2 regions of the Streptomyces sp. NPDC055078 genome follow, and region 2 is predicted to be linked to the other one. Evidence: riboswitches for the same ligand, from Rfam matches in the RefSeq annotation. Region 2 holds a riboswitch; the other holds the start of a gene.
The links. A riboswitch is a leader RNA that binds a small molecule or an ion and turns the genes downstream of it on or off. The one in region 2 is predicted to bind glycine.

Region 1: it holds a riboswitch for glycine, as region 2 does, so the genes downstream of both, gcvP (aminomethyl-transferring glycine dehydrogenase) here and gcvT (glycine cleavage system aminomethyltransferase GcvT) in region 2, are expected to answer to the same signal.

The regions. Positions count from the first base shown of each region.
Region 1 is NZ_JBSGUP010000352.1:581-8,021, reverse strand. Features, by position in the region: gene ACWF94_RS25605 (DNA polymerase IV) at 1-1,397, shown strand, start outside; gene ACWF94_RS25600 (PRC-barrel domain-containing protein) at 2,191-2,574, opposite strand; glycine riboswitch at 2,689-2,785, shown strand; gene gcvP (aminomethyl-transferring glycine dehydrogenase) at 2,966-5,854, shown strand; gene ACWF94_RS25590 (SRPBCC family protein) at 6,157-6,669, opposite strand; gene ACWF94_RS25585 (TetR/AcrR family transcriptional regulator) at 6,730-7,380, shown strand.
Region 2 is NZ_JBSGUP010000284.1:2,018-9,458, reverse strand. Features, by position in the region: gene glyA (serine hydroxymethyltransferase) at 1-696, opposite strand, end outside; gene gcvH (glycine cleavage system protein GcvH) at 883-1,260, opposite strand; gene gcvT (glycine cleavage system aminomethyltransferase GcvT) at 1,447-2,607, opposite strand; glycine riboswitch at 2,775-2,870, opposite strand; gene ACWF94_RS22775 (AAA family ATPase) at 3,085-3,840, shown strand; gene ACWF94_RS22770 (enhanced serine sensitivity protein SseB) at 4,016-4,795, shown strand; gene ACWF94_RS22765 (enhanced serine sensitivity protein SseB C-terminal domain-containing protein) at 5,202-5,993, shown strand; gene ACWF94_RS22760 (ABC transporter permease) at 6,486-7,441, shown strand, end outside.

The DNA of each region.
Region 1 (7,441 bases), on a different contig from region 2:
AGGCCGGCGGGGTGGCCGGCGACACAGCGTCGGCGCGCGCGGCGGGTGAGCGGCTGCGGGCGGACATCCTCAAGGTCACAGGGCTCACCGGATCGGTAGGGCTCGCCGGGTCCAAGATGCTCGCGAAGATCGCGTCGGAGGCGGCGAAGCCGAACGGCCTGGTGCTGATAGAGCCGGGCACGGAGCGTGAGCTGCTGGGGCCGATGTCCGTGCGGACGCTGCCCGGGGTGGGTCCGGCCACCGGGGAGCATCTGCGGCGGGCGGGGATGACGATCTGCGCGGAGCTGGCGGAGGCGGGGGAGGACGAGCTGGTACGGCTGCTGGGCAAGGCGCATGGGACCTCGCTGTACCGGATGGCGCTCGGGTACGACGACCGGCCCGTGGTGGCCGAGCGCGACACGAAATCGGTGTCCGTGGAGGACACCTTCGACGTGGATCTGCACGACCGGGTCAGGATCCGGGTCGAGGTGGAGCGGCTCGCCGACCGGTGTGTGCGGCGGCTGCGGGCGTCCGGGCACTCGGGGCGGACGATCGTGCTCAAGGTGCGGCGGTACGACTTCTCGACACTGACCCGCTCCGAGACGCTGCGGGGGCCGACCGACGACCCCGCTGTGGTGCGGGAGGCGGCGGGCCGGCTGCTGGAGTCCGTGGACACCACGGGCGGGGTTCGGCTGCTGGGCGTGGGGGTGAGCGGACTCGCCGACTACACACAGGAGGACCTCTTCGCCCAGGCCGCCGCCGGTCAGCAGGCAGTGTCCTCGTCGCCGGACGGGCCCCCCTTGGACGGGAGCCCCGCCGGTGCCTCCCCGTCCGAAGGGGGCTCGCCGGGGTCGCCTGGCCCGCCCGGGCGGCCCGGTGTCGGTCCGTCGTCCGGGGGAGAGCCCTCGCGGCAGGCCGGAGCCGCGCAGGGAGGTGAGATCGCGGGTGCCGTGGCGGAGGTGGGGGCCGGGCGGCCCGGGGACGCCCGGGGCGCTTCGCGTCCCGCGCGGGCCCCTGGTTCCGCGCCGTCGCCCGAATGGCCCATCGGGTCCGTACGAACCGTGCCGCTGGAGGGGCCCGGGGCGCCGGAGAGCGAGCGGGAGGCCGGGGCGGGTGGCGGCGCGCGGGAGCCGGCGGCCGAGGAGCGCCGCTGGTCGGCCGGGCAGGATGTGCGCCACGCGGTGTACGGGGCGGGATGGGTGCAGGGGAGCGGCGTCGGGCGGGTCACCGTGCGATTCGAGGAGCCCGGGTCGCCGCCGGGGCGCGTCCGCACCTTCCGCGTCGGCGACCCCGATCTGGAGCCCTCCGAACCACTGCCGCTGGTGACACCGCCGGAGCAGCCCGTACAGCCTCCGGAGAAGCCCGTCCGGACCGGGGAGGAGCCTCCTGTGGGGGAGAGGCCGCAGGTGCCGGGGTGAGGTCCTACGGGTGCGGTCGTCCCGCGGGGTGAGCGCACCGACCGCCGAGGGCAGGCCGACCGCCGAGGGCAGGCCGGGCGGCGAACGGGGGCGGGGGTGTGGTTGGGCCGTGCGGGCAGCGAGGCCGGCTGCGGTCCGGGTGTGCCGGTGGTCCGCCAGGCCCGCTGTGGCCGGGGCGAGCGGGCGGTCGTTCAGGGACCGGGAGGGATTCCCTGACCGGCACCCTTGCTGAGGGCTGAGGGCTGAGGGCTGAGGGCTGAGGCGCTGAGCCGGGATTGTGGTCGGGCCGTGTGAGGCGGTCCGGCTGGCCGTGGGCGGGGCTTGTGGGCCGTCGGGCAGGACCCTGAGCAGCTCTGTGACCGGCCACGCCTGCCCGGGGCTGTGCTGAGGCGTGGTCGGGGCGTGTAGGTACTCCGGTCGGCCGGGAGCCGGGGCGAGCGGGCGGGGCCCGGAGCGGCTCCGTGTCCGTCCCGCCGGGTGCCGCCGGGACGGACAGCGGGTTGGCCGCTGGGGGAACGGCCCTGCCCAGGGCCTCCGGGAAGCCGTGCTCGGCCGGGCCCGAGCCGGTGGTGTCATCCGCCGGCAGGGGAGCCGGTGGGCGCCCCGGTCGAGCCGGGGGCGGGTACACCACCCCGGACCCGGCCCAGCCGGGGGGCGGTACACACACCGGACCCGGCCGATGCCCGGTCACGCGTGGGAGGGCGGCCTCCGGAGCCGCCCCTGGCCGGGCCCGGGTCCCGAGGTCCCGACGCCCCGACGCCCCGACGCCCCGAGGATGCGCGTGATCCGGTGGTCACTCCTCCTGGCCCGCTACCCGGCCGAAGGAGCGGTCATCCGGCGCGCGGGTCGGGGTCTCCGGAGGTGCGGAGAGTTCGAGTCCGTAGTGGTGATAGAGCTGTAGTTCCTGCTCGGGGGAGAGATGACGGCCGACGCCGAAGTCGGGGGCGTCCTTGATCAGTGAGCGCTCGTAGGGCACCCGCAGGGTGCCGTCGGCGAAGGTGCTCGGCTCCAGGGGGACGAACGCGTCCCGGCCGAAGAGGCCGGTGCGGACTGCCGCCCATTCGGGTGTACCGGTGGCATCGTCCAGATACACCTCGTCCACCGTGCCGATCTTGGCTCCATTGCGGTCGAACGCCTTGCGGCCGATCAGGCTGCGCGGATCGATTTCGGTCTGCACGGTCCCTCCACATGGTCGCAACTGCTCCTTAAGCCATACGAAAGGGCACATTGAGGGTGTCGGCCACTTGAGCGATTGCCGAGAGAGCGCGCTGGTAGGCTGGCAGACGGCTGCTGACCCCGTGCGGGAGAGTCCACCGGAAGGACGACGGTGGCGCCGAAGGAGCAAATCCTCCCCGGAATCTCTCAGGCACCTGTACCGCACGGACGAGGTCACTCTGGAAAGCAGAGCGGGCGTCGGACGGCATCCGCTCTCACCGACGGTGAAAGCCGGGACGTCGCAGGCCGGCGGCCCGGTGAAGCTCTCAGGTTGAGATGACAGAGGGGGAGGCCGTCCAGGGCATCCGCCGTGGTGCCCCTCGCAGGTCGTGTCAGACCAGGAGGCCTCCCACATGACCGCCAACCGCATTCCGCTCTCACAGTTGGAGCGAGGCACCCCCTTCGAACAGCGCCACATCGGCCCCGACGCCGGGGCCCAGGCCAAGATGCTGGCGCAGGTGGGATACGGCTCGCTGGACGAGCTGACCGCCGCCGCGGTTCCCGATGTCATCAAGAGCACCGAGGCCCTGCGCCTCCCCGGCGCGCGCACCGAGGCCGAGGTCCTCGCCGAGCTGCGTACCCTCGCCGACCGGAACAAGGTCCTGGCGCCGATGATCGGCCTCGGCTACTACGGCACCTTCACCCCGCCGGTCATCCTCCGCAATGTCATGGAGAACCCCTCCTGGTACACCGCGTACACGCCGTACCAGCCGGAGATCTCGCAGGGCCGGCTGGAGGCCCTGCTGAACTTCCAGACGATGGTGGCCGATCTGACCGGGCTGCCCACCTCCGGCGCCTCCCTGCTCGACGAGGGCACCGCGGCGGCCGAGGCCATGTCGCTGGCCCGCCGGGTCGGCAAGGTCAAGGACGGCGTCTTCCTGGTCGACGCCGATGTGTTCCCGCAGACACTCGCGGTGATCCGCACCCGCGCCGAACCGGCCGGCGTCGAGGTCGTCACCGCCGATCTGAGCGACGGCATCCCCGCCGGGGTCGCCGAGCGCGGGGTCTTCGGCGTCCTGGTGCAGTACCCGGGCGCGTCCGGCGCGGTGCGCGACCTCAAGCCGGTCATCGAGCAGGCGCACGGGCTCGGCGCTATCGTCACCGTGGCCGCCGATCTGCTGGCGCTGACCCTGCTCACCTCGCCCGGGGCGCTCGGCGCCGACATCGCCGTGGGCACCACTCAGCGCTTCGGCGTCCCGATGGGCTTCGGCGGCCCGCACGCCGGCTATATGGCCGTACGCGAGACCTTCGCGCGCAATCTGCCCGGGCGGCTCGTGGGTGTGTCGGTGGACGCGGACGGCGACCGGGCCTACCGGCTCGCGCTCCAGACCCGTGAGCAGCACATCCGCCGGGAGAAGGCGACCAGCAACATCTGCACCGCGCAGGTGCTGCTCGCCGTGATGGCCGGGATGTACGCCGTCTACCACGGCCCGGACGGCCTGCGTTCGATCGCCCGGCGCACCCACCGCTACGCCACCCTGCTCGCCGATGGCCTGAAGGCGGGCGGTGCGGAGGTCGTGCACGGCGCGTACTTCGACACCCTCACCGTGCGGGCCCCGGGCCGGGCCGCCCAGGTCGTCGCGGCCGCCCGCGAGGACGGTGTCAACCTCTGGCTCGTGGACGACTCCCATGTCTCCTTCGCCTGTGACGAGACCACCACGCGCTCCCAGCTGAGCGCCGTCTGGGCGGCCTTCGGTGTCGACGCCGACATCGATGCCCTGGACGCTGTGGCCGCCGCCGACGCACTGCCGGACACACTGCTGCGGACCGACGACTACCTGACCCACCCGGTCTTCCACCAGCACCGTTCCGAGACCGCGATGCTGCGTTATCTGCGCCGTCTGGCCGACCGTGACTACGCGCTCGACCGGGGCATGATCCCGCTCGGCTCCTGCACCATGAAGCTGAACGCGACGACCGAGATGGAGCCGGTCACCTGGCCCGAGTTCGGACAGATCCACCCCTTCGCCCCGGTCGCGCAGGCCGCCGGGTATCTCACCCTCATCCGTGAGCTGGAGGAGCGCCTCGCCGAGGTCACCGGCTACGACAAGGTTTCCATCCAGCCGAACGCCGGGTCCCAGGGCGAACTGGCCGGGCTCCTCGCCGTACGCGCGTACCACCGGGCGGCCGGCGACGAGCAGCGCACCGTCTGTCTCATCCCGTCGTCCGCGCACGGCACCAACGCCGCCAGCGCGGTCATGGCGGGCATGAGGGTCGTCGTGGTCAGGACCGCCGACGACGGTGAGATCGACGTGGAGGATCTGCGCGCCAAGATCGAGCAGTACCGCGACGAGCTGTCCGTGCTGATGATCACCTACCCGTCCACGCACGGGGTGTTCGAGGAGCACGTCGCCGATATCTGTGCGCGGGTCCATGAGGCCGGCGGTCAGGTGTACGTCGACGGCGCCAACCTCAACGCGCTGGTGGGGCTCGCCAAGCCGGGCGAGTTCGGCGGCGATGTCTCCCACCTGAATCTGCACAAGACCTTCTGCATCCCGCACGGCGGCGGCGGCCCCGGCGTCGGCCCCGTCGGAGTGCGGGCGCATCTCGCCCCGTATCTGCCCAACCATCCGCTCCAGCCGACGGCCGGCCCGGAGACCGGGGTGGGTCCGGTCTCGGCCGCGCCCTGGGGTTCGGCGGGCATCCTGCCCATTTCCTGGGCGTATGTCCGGCTGATGGGCGGCGAGGGCCTCAAGCGCGCCACCCAGGTCGCCGTTCTCGCTGCCAACTACATCGCCAAGCGGCTGGAGCCGCACTACCCCGTGCCGTACACGGGACCGGCCGGTCTGGTCGCCCATGAGTGCATCGTCGATCTGCGTCCGCTGTCGAAGGCGACCGGGGTAAGCGTCGACGACATCGCCAAGCGGCTGATCGACTACGGTTTCCACGCGCCGACGATGTCCTTCCCGGTCGCCGGGACGCTGATGATCGAGCCCACCGAGAGCGAGGATCTGGGCGAGATCGACCGCTTCTGCGATGCGATGATCGCCATCCGCGCGGAGATCGAGCGGGTCGGCTCGGGCGAGTGGCCCGCCGAGGACAATCCGCTGCGGAACGCGCCGCATACGGCCGCCGCGCTGGGCGGGGAGTGGGAGCACCCCTACACCCGCGACGAGGCGGTCTTCCCGGCCGGGGTGAGCGCCGCCGACAAGTACTGGCCGCCGGTCCGCCGGATCGACGGAGCCTTCGGTGACCGCAATCTGGTCTGCTCCTGCCCGCCGCTGGAGGAGTACGACAGCTGACGGGCGGCACCTGTGCGCCGGGGCCGGTACGGAGAAGGTCTCCGGTCGGCCCCTGGTCGGTTCCCGGCCGGGCGGTGGCCGGGCGGCCGGTGGGTGGTCGTGCCCAGCGGCCGGTGGTCGGCCCGGCGGCCCTGGTCGGCTCCCGGCCGGACCTCCCGCGGCCGGCCTCCGGGCGGCCTTCGTCGTACGGAACGCGGCTGACGGGACACGGTCCGTCGCGCCTCGTCGTCGTACGCTCCGGGCAGCGGTGGCGCCATCGGCATCGGCGGACTCCCCGTCCTCGTACGCCGGGTCACGCCGGGTCACGCCGTGGAACGGGCCGGCCTTCGCGTTCGGCTCGCGAGCCCGCGCAGCAGGCGGACGTACGGGCTCCAGCGCGCCGGGCGCGCGACCCTGCCCGTGCAGGCCAGTTCGGCGCGGTCGAGGCTGTCCTCCAGGCAGGCGTCGTGGAGTGGCCGCCACAGGAGCGGCCAGGTGAGGTGAGCCGGGCCGTGGGTGTCCATGGCCAGGGTGTGGCGCAGCAGTGTGCGGTCCTCGTCGAGGGGCAGGACGACGTATTCGTGGAATCCGTCGAAGCCGCGCGGCCCGGTGAAGGCGAAGCGCACCCAGACGGAGGGGACATGGGCGGCGACGGTGTAGCGGATCGGGCCGTGTCCGCCGACCGCACCGGCGGTCAGGGGGCGGTCGAAGGCCATCCGGGGCCACCGCGGATGCGGCCACAGCCTGTCGGCGTCGCTCGACAGCGCGTCGATCATGGCTCCCACGTCGCTCTTGTTCGCGGTCAGCAGTCGCTCGTGCACGTTGTAGACGCCCATCCGCCCTCCCGAGCTGATCTAGAGATGACTCTCTAATATGGAGAGAGTACCCTCTCGCCCATGGCACGACCAGCCCGTTTCGATCTGAGCCAGTTCCTCGACGCCGCTGTGCGGCAGGCGGCGTTGTCGGGCCCGGCGGGGGTGACCATGTCGGCGGTCGCCAAGGCGGTGGGGGCCCCGAGCGGTTCGGTGTACCACCGCTTCTCCGGACGGCCCGCGCTGCTCGCCGAGGTCTGGCTGCGTACGGTCGAGAACTTTCAGGAGGGCTATCTCAAGGCCCTCGGGGCGGACACCGACCCGAGGCTGGCGGGACGGGCGGCGGCCCGTCATGTGGTGGCCTGGAGCCGTGCCCATCCCGGGGAGGCCGCGCTCCTCCTCTACGGTGCCGAGGACTTCGGCCGCGCCGACTGGTCGGAGGAGCATCGCCGCCGTGCGGACCGGGGCAACCGGCGGGTGCGCGCCGCGCTCTCGTCCCTCGCCGCGGCCCTGGGTGCGGCGGGACCCCGGGCCGTCGAGGGGGTGACCCTCGCCCTGGTCGACCTGCCGCTCGCTCTGGTCCGCCGCCATCTGCGGGCCGGTACACATCTCCCCGGCCACGCCGAGGATCTCACCGAGGAGTGCGCCGCCGCACTGCTCGGTTCCCTCACCACCTTGCCGGCTCCGCCGCCGACCGCTCCGGCCGGTCGTGGCGAAACCGCCGCACAGCCGTAGTCACCCGGGGCCTGATACGCCCCCATCGCCCCAGCCGGTCACTGCCTGAGCCCCGGTCACT
Region 2 (7,441 bases):
GAGCGTCTTGTGCGTGGTCGTGGTCACGACATGGGCGTGCGGCACCGGGTTGGGGTGCAGTCCGGCCGCGACCAGACCCGCGAAGTGGGCCATGTCGACCATCAGATACGCGCCGACCTCGTCCGCGATCCGGCGGAAGGCGGCGAAGTCCAGCTGCCGCGGGTAGGCGGACCAGCCGGCCACGATCAGCTTGGGCCGGGACTCCTTGGCCAGCTTCTCGACCTCGGCCATGTCGACCTGTCCGGTGGTGTCGTCGACGTGGTAGGCGACCACGTTGTAGAGCTTGCCGGAGAAGTTGATCTTCATGCCGTGGGTGAGGTGCCCACCGTGCGCGAGATTCAGCCCCATGATCGTGTCGCCCGGCTTCAGCAGCGCGAACATCGCCGCCGCGTTCGCCTGGGCGCCCGAGTGCGGCTGCACATTGGCGTGCTCGGCGCCGAAGAGCTGCTTGACCCGGTCGATCGCGATCTGCTCGATGACATCGACGTGCTCGCAGCCGCCGTAGTAGCGGCGGCCGGGGTAGCCCTCGGCGTACTTGTTGGTGAGGACCGAGCCCTGGGCCTCCATGACCGCGACCGGAGCGAAGTTCTCCGAGGCGATCATTTCGAGGGTGGACTGCTGGCGGTGGAGTTCGGCGTCGACGGCGGCGGCGACGTCCGGGTCCAGCTCATGGAGGGGGGTGTTGAGGAGCGACATCGCGGAAATCACAGTCCCTGTCGTGGTCGTGGTCGGTTGCCCGGGCGCGGCGGCTGTCGGCGGACTCCCCGGGCGCGGCGGCTGCCGGGGAACTCCCCGGACGTATCGGCCGCCGGAGAGTTCCCGGGCGCGTCAGCCGCCGGAGGGTTCCCGGCCGTACTGGCTGCCGGAGCGTTCCCGGCCGTATCAGCTGCCGGAGAACTCGGTGTACTCATCGGCGGAGAGCAGACCCTGCGGCTCGTCGCCGACCCGCACCTTGAAGAGCCAGCCGCCCTCGAAGGGAGAGGTGTTCACCACGGACGGATCATTCACGACGTCCTCATTGATCTCGGTGACCTCACCGGAGACCGGGGAGTACAGATCGCTGACCGACTTGGTCGACTCCAGCTCGCCGCAGGTCTGGCCCGCGGTCACCGAGTCGCCCACCTTCGGGAGGTCCACGTACACGACATCGCCGAGCGCGTTGGCCGCGTGCTCCGTGATGCCGACCCTCGACACGCCGTCCTCGACGGCCGACAGCCACTCGTGCTCCTTGCTGTAACGCAGCTGCTGGGGGTTGCTCATGATCTGAATTCTCCTGTATGCGGAAATCGCTGATGAACGGGCCCGGGGATACGGACCGCGGGGCGGCGCCGGACCCCCGGGAAGCGGTGCCCGGCGCCCCCCGGGCGGTGGTGCCGGGGGGCCGCTTCCGGACTGTTCCGGACTGCTCGCGGAGCGCTTCTGGGCTGTTACTGGTCTGCTTCCGGGCTACTTCTGGCGCTTGTAGAACGGTAGGGCGACGACGTCGTACGGCTCATGCGTACCGCGGATGTCGACTCCGACACCCCCGGTGCCCGGGGTGGCGTGCGCCGCGTCCACATAGGCCATCGCGATCGGCTGCCCGAGCGTCGGCGACGGTGCGCCCGATGTGACCTCGCCGATCACCTGGCCGTCCGCGACCACGGACATCCCGGCGCGCGGGATCCGGCGGCCCCGCGCGACCAGCCCGACGAGCTTGCGCGGCGGGCTGCTCGCGGCCCGCTCGGCCGCGGCGGACAGGGCCTCGCGCCCGACGAAGCGCCCGTCGTTGGCGGTCTTCTCGAACTTCACCACCCGGCCCAGACCCGCGTCGAAGGGGGTCAGCGCGGTGGTCAGCTCATGTCCGTACAGCGGCATGCCCGCCTCAAGCCGCAGGGTGTCGCGGCAGGACAGCCCGCAGGGGACCAGACCGGCGGGGGCGCCCGCCTCGGTCAGCGCCCGCCACAGCTCCTCGGCGAACCGGGGCTCGGTGAACAGCTCGAACCCGTCCTCGCCGGTGTAGCCCGTACGGGCGATCAGCGCGGGGACACCGGCGACCGTGCCCGGCAGCCCCGCGTAGTACTTCAGTCCGTCCAGATCGGCGTCCGTGACGGACTTCATGATGCCGGGCGACTGCGGACCCTGGACGGCGAGCAGGGCGTACGCGTCGCGGTCGTCCGCGATCCCGGCGCGGAATCCGGCCGATCGCGCGGTGATCGCGTCCAGGACGATCTGGGCGTTCGAGGCATTGGCGACGACCAGATAGGTGCTCTCGCCAGGGCCAGGGCCAGGGCCAGGGTCGGTGCTCTCGCCGAGCCGGTAGACGATCAGATCGTCGAGGATGCCGCCGTCCTCCCGGCAGATCATGGTGTAGCGGGCCCGGCCGGGGGCGATGGAACCGATGTTCCCGACCAGCGCGTAGTCCAGCAGGGCCGCCGCGTCGGGGCCCGTGACGGTGATCTCGCCCATATGGGAGAGATCGAAGAGCCCGGCCCGGGTGCGTACCGCCTGGTGCTCGTCGCGCTCACTGCCGTAGCGCAGGGGCATGTCCCAGCCTGCGAAGTCGGTCATGGTCGCGCCCAGGGAACGATGCAGGGCATCGAGGGCGGTGAGACGGGGGGCAGTACTCATGGGTGGGGCTCCCAGGGGCATGACAGGCGACAGGAACGTGACAGAAGTGGGCAATCCTCCCCATCTGTCATCGGAACCTGAGAGGTTCGTCGCGACCGTGCGTACAGGTGGTCGTGACTTGCACCTTGGGTGGAGCCGCCGGGAGCGGCCCTCTTTTCAGATCTGCCTCATCACGCGCGGTACGGGGCCTGAGAGATTCAAGGGAGGAACTTGCTCCTTCGGCGCCCGGCCCAGAACGGCCGGAACTCTCCCGCGTGGATTCAAGCGGCCGGTATGCAGTTGGCGGGCACATCATTGCACGCCTCCCGCCCCGGTGGGGGTGTGGACCCGGCCGTTCTCCGGGCACCCCGGCGCGCGTGCGCCAGGGCCCGGACGCGCCCCGGACGCGTTTCAGCGGCAAATTGGTTGTGCCGCATTACCATTTCTTTACGCTTCATGGGCAAGTGTGGTGGGTGAGCTGACATGGGGGAGGGTGTGATGACGTTGCAGCACTCCGGTGCGTACGCGACGACCGCGGGAGTGCCCGGACAGCCACAGGCGCCCGTCCGGGAGCTGCTGGCGGTGCCGGCGCCGGTGCTGCGCGATCTCCGGGCCCGCGCCGGGCGCAGTCCGCGGCGGCTGACGTTCGCGGCCGGGGATGTGGTGGTGGTCTCCGGACTGCCCGGCAGCGGCAAGTCCACACTGATCCGGCGCGCGGCGAGCAGCCGGCGCATCGACTCCCAGGACACCCGGGACCGCTGGGACACCAAGCTCCCCGGTTTCCTGCCGTACGCCGTCTACCGCCCCTTCGTGCGCTTCGCCCACTACGCGGGACTGCGGCGCGCGCTGCGCTCCGGCGAAAGCGTCGTCGTCCACGACTGCGGCACCCAGACCTGGGTTCGCCGCTGGCTCGCCCGCGAGGCCCGCCGCCGCGGCGACGCGCTCCATCTGGTGCTGCTCGACGTCTCGCCCGAGGTGGCACGCCAGGGCCAGCGTGAGCGTGGCCGGGGCGTGTCCGGATACGCCTTCGCCCGGCACCGCCGCGCGGTGGGCCGCCTCGTCGCCGACGCGGAGGCCGGCCGGCTGCCGGCCGGGTGCGCCTCGGCGACCCTGCTGGACCGGGACGCGGCGACGCTGCTGGTGAAGATCGCCTTCGCGGCGGGAGCGGCGGGAGCGGCAGGGGTGGCGGGGGTGGAAGGTCCGGATGGCGCGAGGCCGGACCAGCCGGACCAGCGGGTGCTGCCGACGCCCTGACGCGGGGTCGGCCTCGGATCGGCCCGTGCTGCCGACGCCCTGACGCGGGCCCGGCCTCGGACAAGCCCGTGCCGCCGGCGCCCTGACGCGGGACCAGACCGTGCCGCCGACGCCCTAAAGTCGGGGGGACAGCCGTGAGGACGACCGGCGCAGCCGGGGGAGAGGCCAGTACGACATGAGCGTTCCGGAACAGACCCATCCGCAGAGGTACGACGGCGGTTGGCCCGCGAATGAACTCGAAGAGGTGCTCGCCGCCTCGCTCGGCGAGCCGACCGCCGGGGCCCGGCTCGTCGAGGTCCTCGGCCGCAGCCCGGTCTGGGTGCCGCTGCCCAACGGCGGTTCGCACGAGAGCAGGGACCTCGATCTGCCCACCATGCTGATCGACGGCGAGGCATACGTCCCCGTCTTCAGCTCCGAGCAGCAGTTCATGGTCTGCGTCGGCGGTCATATGTCCTTCACCGTCGCCCCCGCCCGAGACTTCGCCCGCGGTCTGCCCCCGCAACTCGGTATCGCCGTGAACCCCGGCGGCACGGTCGGCGCCCCGCTGCCGCCGCCCGCCGTCGCCGAGCTGTGCCGGGCGGGCCGTACGCCGCTGGAGGGCGTTCCGGGGGCCGGCGGCGGGCGGGTGCGGCTGTTCGAACCGGACTGGCAGGAGGAGCCCGTCGACTTCCTGGCCGCCGCGGCCGATGAGTTCCGGACTTCCGGCGTCGTCAGCACCGCCCGCCGCGCGCTCGCCTCCATCGAGGGCGACGCGCCCACCCTCTTCATCGGCGTCCAGGTCTCGTCCTGGGAGGCCGCCGAGCACAGCGCTCCGATGGACGCCCTCGGCCGCGCCCTGGGCCGGGTCCAGGTGAGCTGGCCGGTCCACCTCGTACTCCTGGATATGGCCCGGGACCCGGTGGCCGACTGGATGCTGGAGCGGGTCCGGCCGTTCTACCAGCGGGATCACCTCTAGGTCGTGTTTCGAAAGTCCCGCCTGGCCCGCGACGCCCTGCACGCTCCCCCTGGGCCTAGCGGCCCGGGGGGACCCCCACGCTGCGTTGTCGGACTCATCCAAGTACGTCCAGTACGAGGATGATCCTCCGCCTTGCGAAGGCACGCACCGGACGCCGCGGGCCTCGCCCTCCGGGCGGACGGCGCTACTTTCGAAACACTCCCTAGGGCACAGTGCGAAAGCCCCGACCGCCCGACTGCCCGGCGTGCCGGGGCAGTCGGGCCCGGCGGACCCGCCCCGGCCCCCGGGGTCGTCAAGGCCGTCAGGGCGACGGCACGGCGGCCGATTAAGCTGGTTCCGTGGCAGGGCCTCCCACCGGTCTGGAGGTTGGTGCCGAATCGTGAGTCACAAGAGGGGCGGAACCAGGGTGAGCGCGTCAGGCACCGCGGCGGCCGGGCAGGTCGAGCACATGCTGCGCCAGGTGACCCCAGGACGCTATGACGCGTACGAGGCGCTGCTGACGGCGCTCGCCGATCCGGCGCACGGCAAGGTGTGGATGCTGCTCTGGCACGGCCGCCCCGGCTCCCCCGACGCCCAGTACGGGAACATGGAGGTGGAAGGCGTCGGCTACGCCCCCTGTGTCACCTCCGCCCAGGAGCTGGCCGTCTCCGGCTGGAACCGCGCGCACGAGGTGGTCGGCGGACTCGACATCGCCCGCGCCCTCTACCCCGACCACTCGGGGATCTGGCTCAATCCGCATGCCCCGGGCGGTGGCGTCGGCATCCCCTGGCCGGATCTGCGCCGGATCGCCACCGGCCTCGACCGGATGCCCGCCGGACCGCTGCGGCTGTCCGAACCCGCGATCGAGATCCCGCACTTCTACGCCCTCCTCGCGCAGAACGCCCACCGCACCGCCCCGATCAGGTCCCTGCGCCGGGCCTGGGTGCAGCCCGCGCTGGGCGCCCCGTATCTCGCCATCGGGCTCGATCTGTACGACACCGGACGGCAGTCCGTCGACGCGGTCCGGGCGATGATGCAGCAGTCGATCGGGGCGGTGCCGGAGGGCCTGCCGGTGTCGACGGTGGCGATGTCGGACGCGTACGACCCGGTCGCGATGTGGCTGCGGGCCAACGCCCGCCCGTTCTACGACCGAGGCGCCCACGCCGCCCCGGCCGCGCCCCCCGACGGCTACGGCTACCCCCCGTCGTCCCCCCACTGACGAGCCCCGGCAGAACTTCGCAGGAACCCACCCCCTTGGCGCAATCGCACATATGAAGGGCGCCGCCCCCACAGCCGTGGACGATCCGTGCCCAGCCATGCCATCCCCCATGGAAAGCGCTCTCCCATCTCGCGGCTCCCTGCGAATGCCCAACACCCCCACCTATCCACATAGCGGGAAGACTCTCAACTATCCCCCGATATGGGGCAGATGGCGACCCGCTCAGGCATAGGTGACGTCCGGATAACGGAAACCCCCAGGGCTCATCACGTTTGAGCAAACATTCCCCGGGGGGTCTGGCGGGTGATCGCGCGACCGTTGAAGACTCCCGCAGCAAGGGACTGATTCACCCCTGTGTACGGCCCTGTGTACGGCGCGCTCCAGTTGTACGTCCCGTACCAAAAGCTGCATGAGTACCACCAGTTGTGAACCAAGCCGCTACAGCGGCGGGTACGGGCCGGTCACCTCCGGCCGAGAGGGGTCCCCACCACGATGACGGCACCATTGCACGACACGAGCGCGGACCCGGAGCGATCCGGGGCCGTCGACGTCGCGGCGGCTGTAGTCGGCAAGTCGGTCGAGGGGCGGTCGCTCCGGCAGATCGCCTGGACCCGTCTCAAGCGGGACAAGCTCGCGCTGACCGGCGGCGTTGTCGTGGTCATCCTCATACTCGTCGCGATCTTCGCCCCGCTGATCGTGGATCTGCTGGGCCATCCGCCCAACCAGTTCCACCAGGACAAGATCGACCCGCTCTTCGGCACCCCCACCGGCTCGTTCGGCGGCATCAGCTCCGAGCATCTGCTGGGCGTCGAGCCCGGAAACGGCCGCGATGTCTTCAGCCGGATCGTCTACGGCGCCCGGATCTCGCTGCTGGTGGCCTTCCTGGCCGCCATGGTCGCCGTACTCCTCGGCACCGTCCTCGGTATCGTCGCCGGCTACTTCGGCGGCTGGGTCGACTCGGTCATCAGCCGGGTGATGGACATGCTGCTGGCCTTCCCGCAGCTGCTCTTCATCATCTCGCTGGTCTCCGTCCTGCCCAACGATCTGCTGGGCATGACCGGCAGCGGCGTCCGCATCACCATCCTCATCTCGGTGATCGGCTTCTTCGGCTGGCCGTACGTCGGACGCATCGTCCGCGGCCAGACGCTCTCGCTGCGCGAGAAGGAGTACGTCGAGGCCGCCCGCAGCCTGGGCGCGGGCCGCCGGTATGTGCTCTTCAAGGAGCTGCTGCCCAATCTGGTCGCCCCGATCACCGTCTACACGACGCTGATGATCCCCACCAACATCCTCACCGAGGCCGCGCTCAGCTTCCTCGGCGCGGGAGTGAAGCCCCCGACCGCCTCCTGGGGCCAGATGCTCTCCACGGCGGTGGACACCTATGAATCCGATCCGACGTACATGGTCGTGCCGGGCCTGGCGATCTTTGTGACGGTGCTGGCCTTCAACCT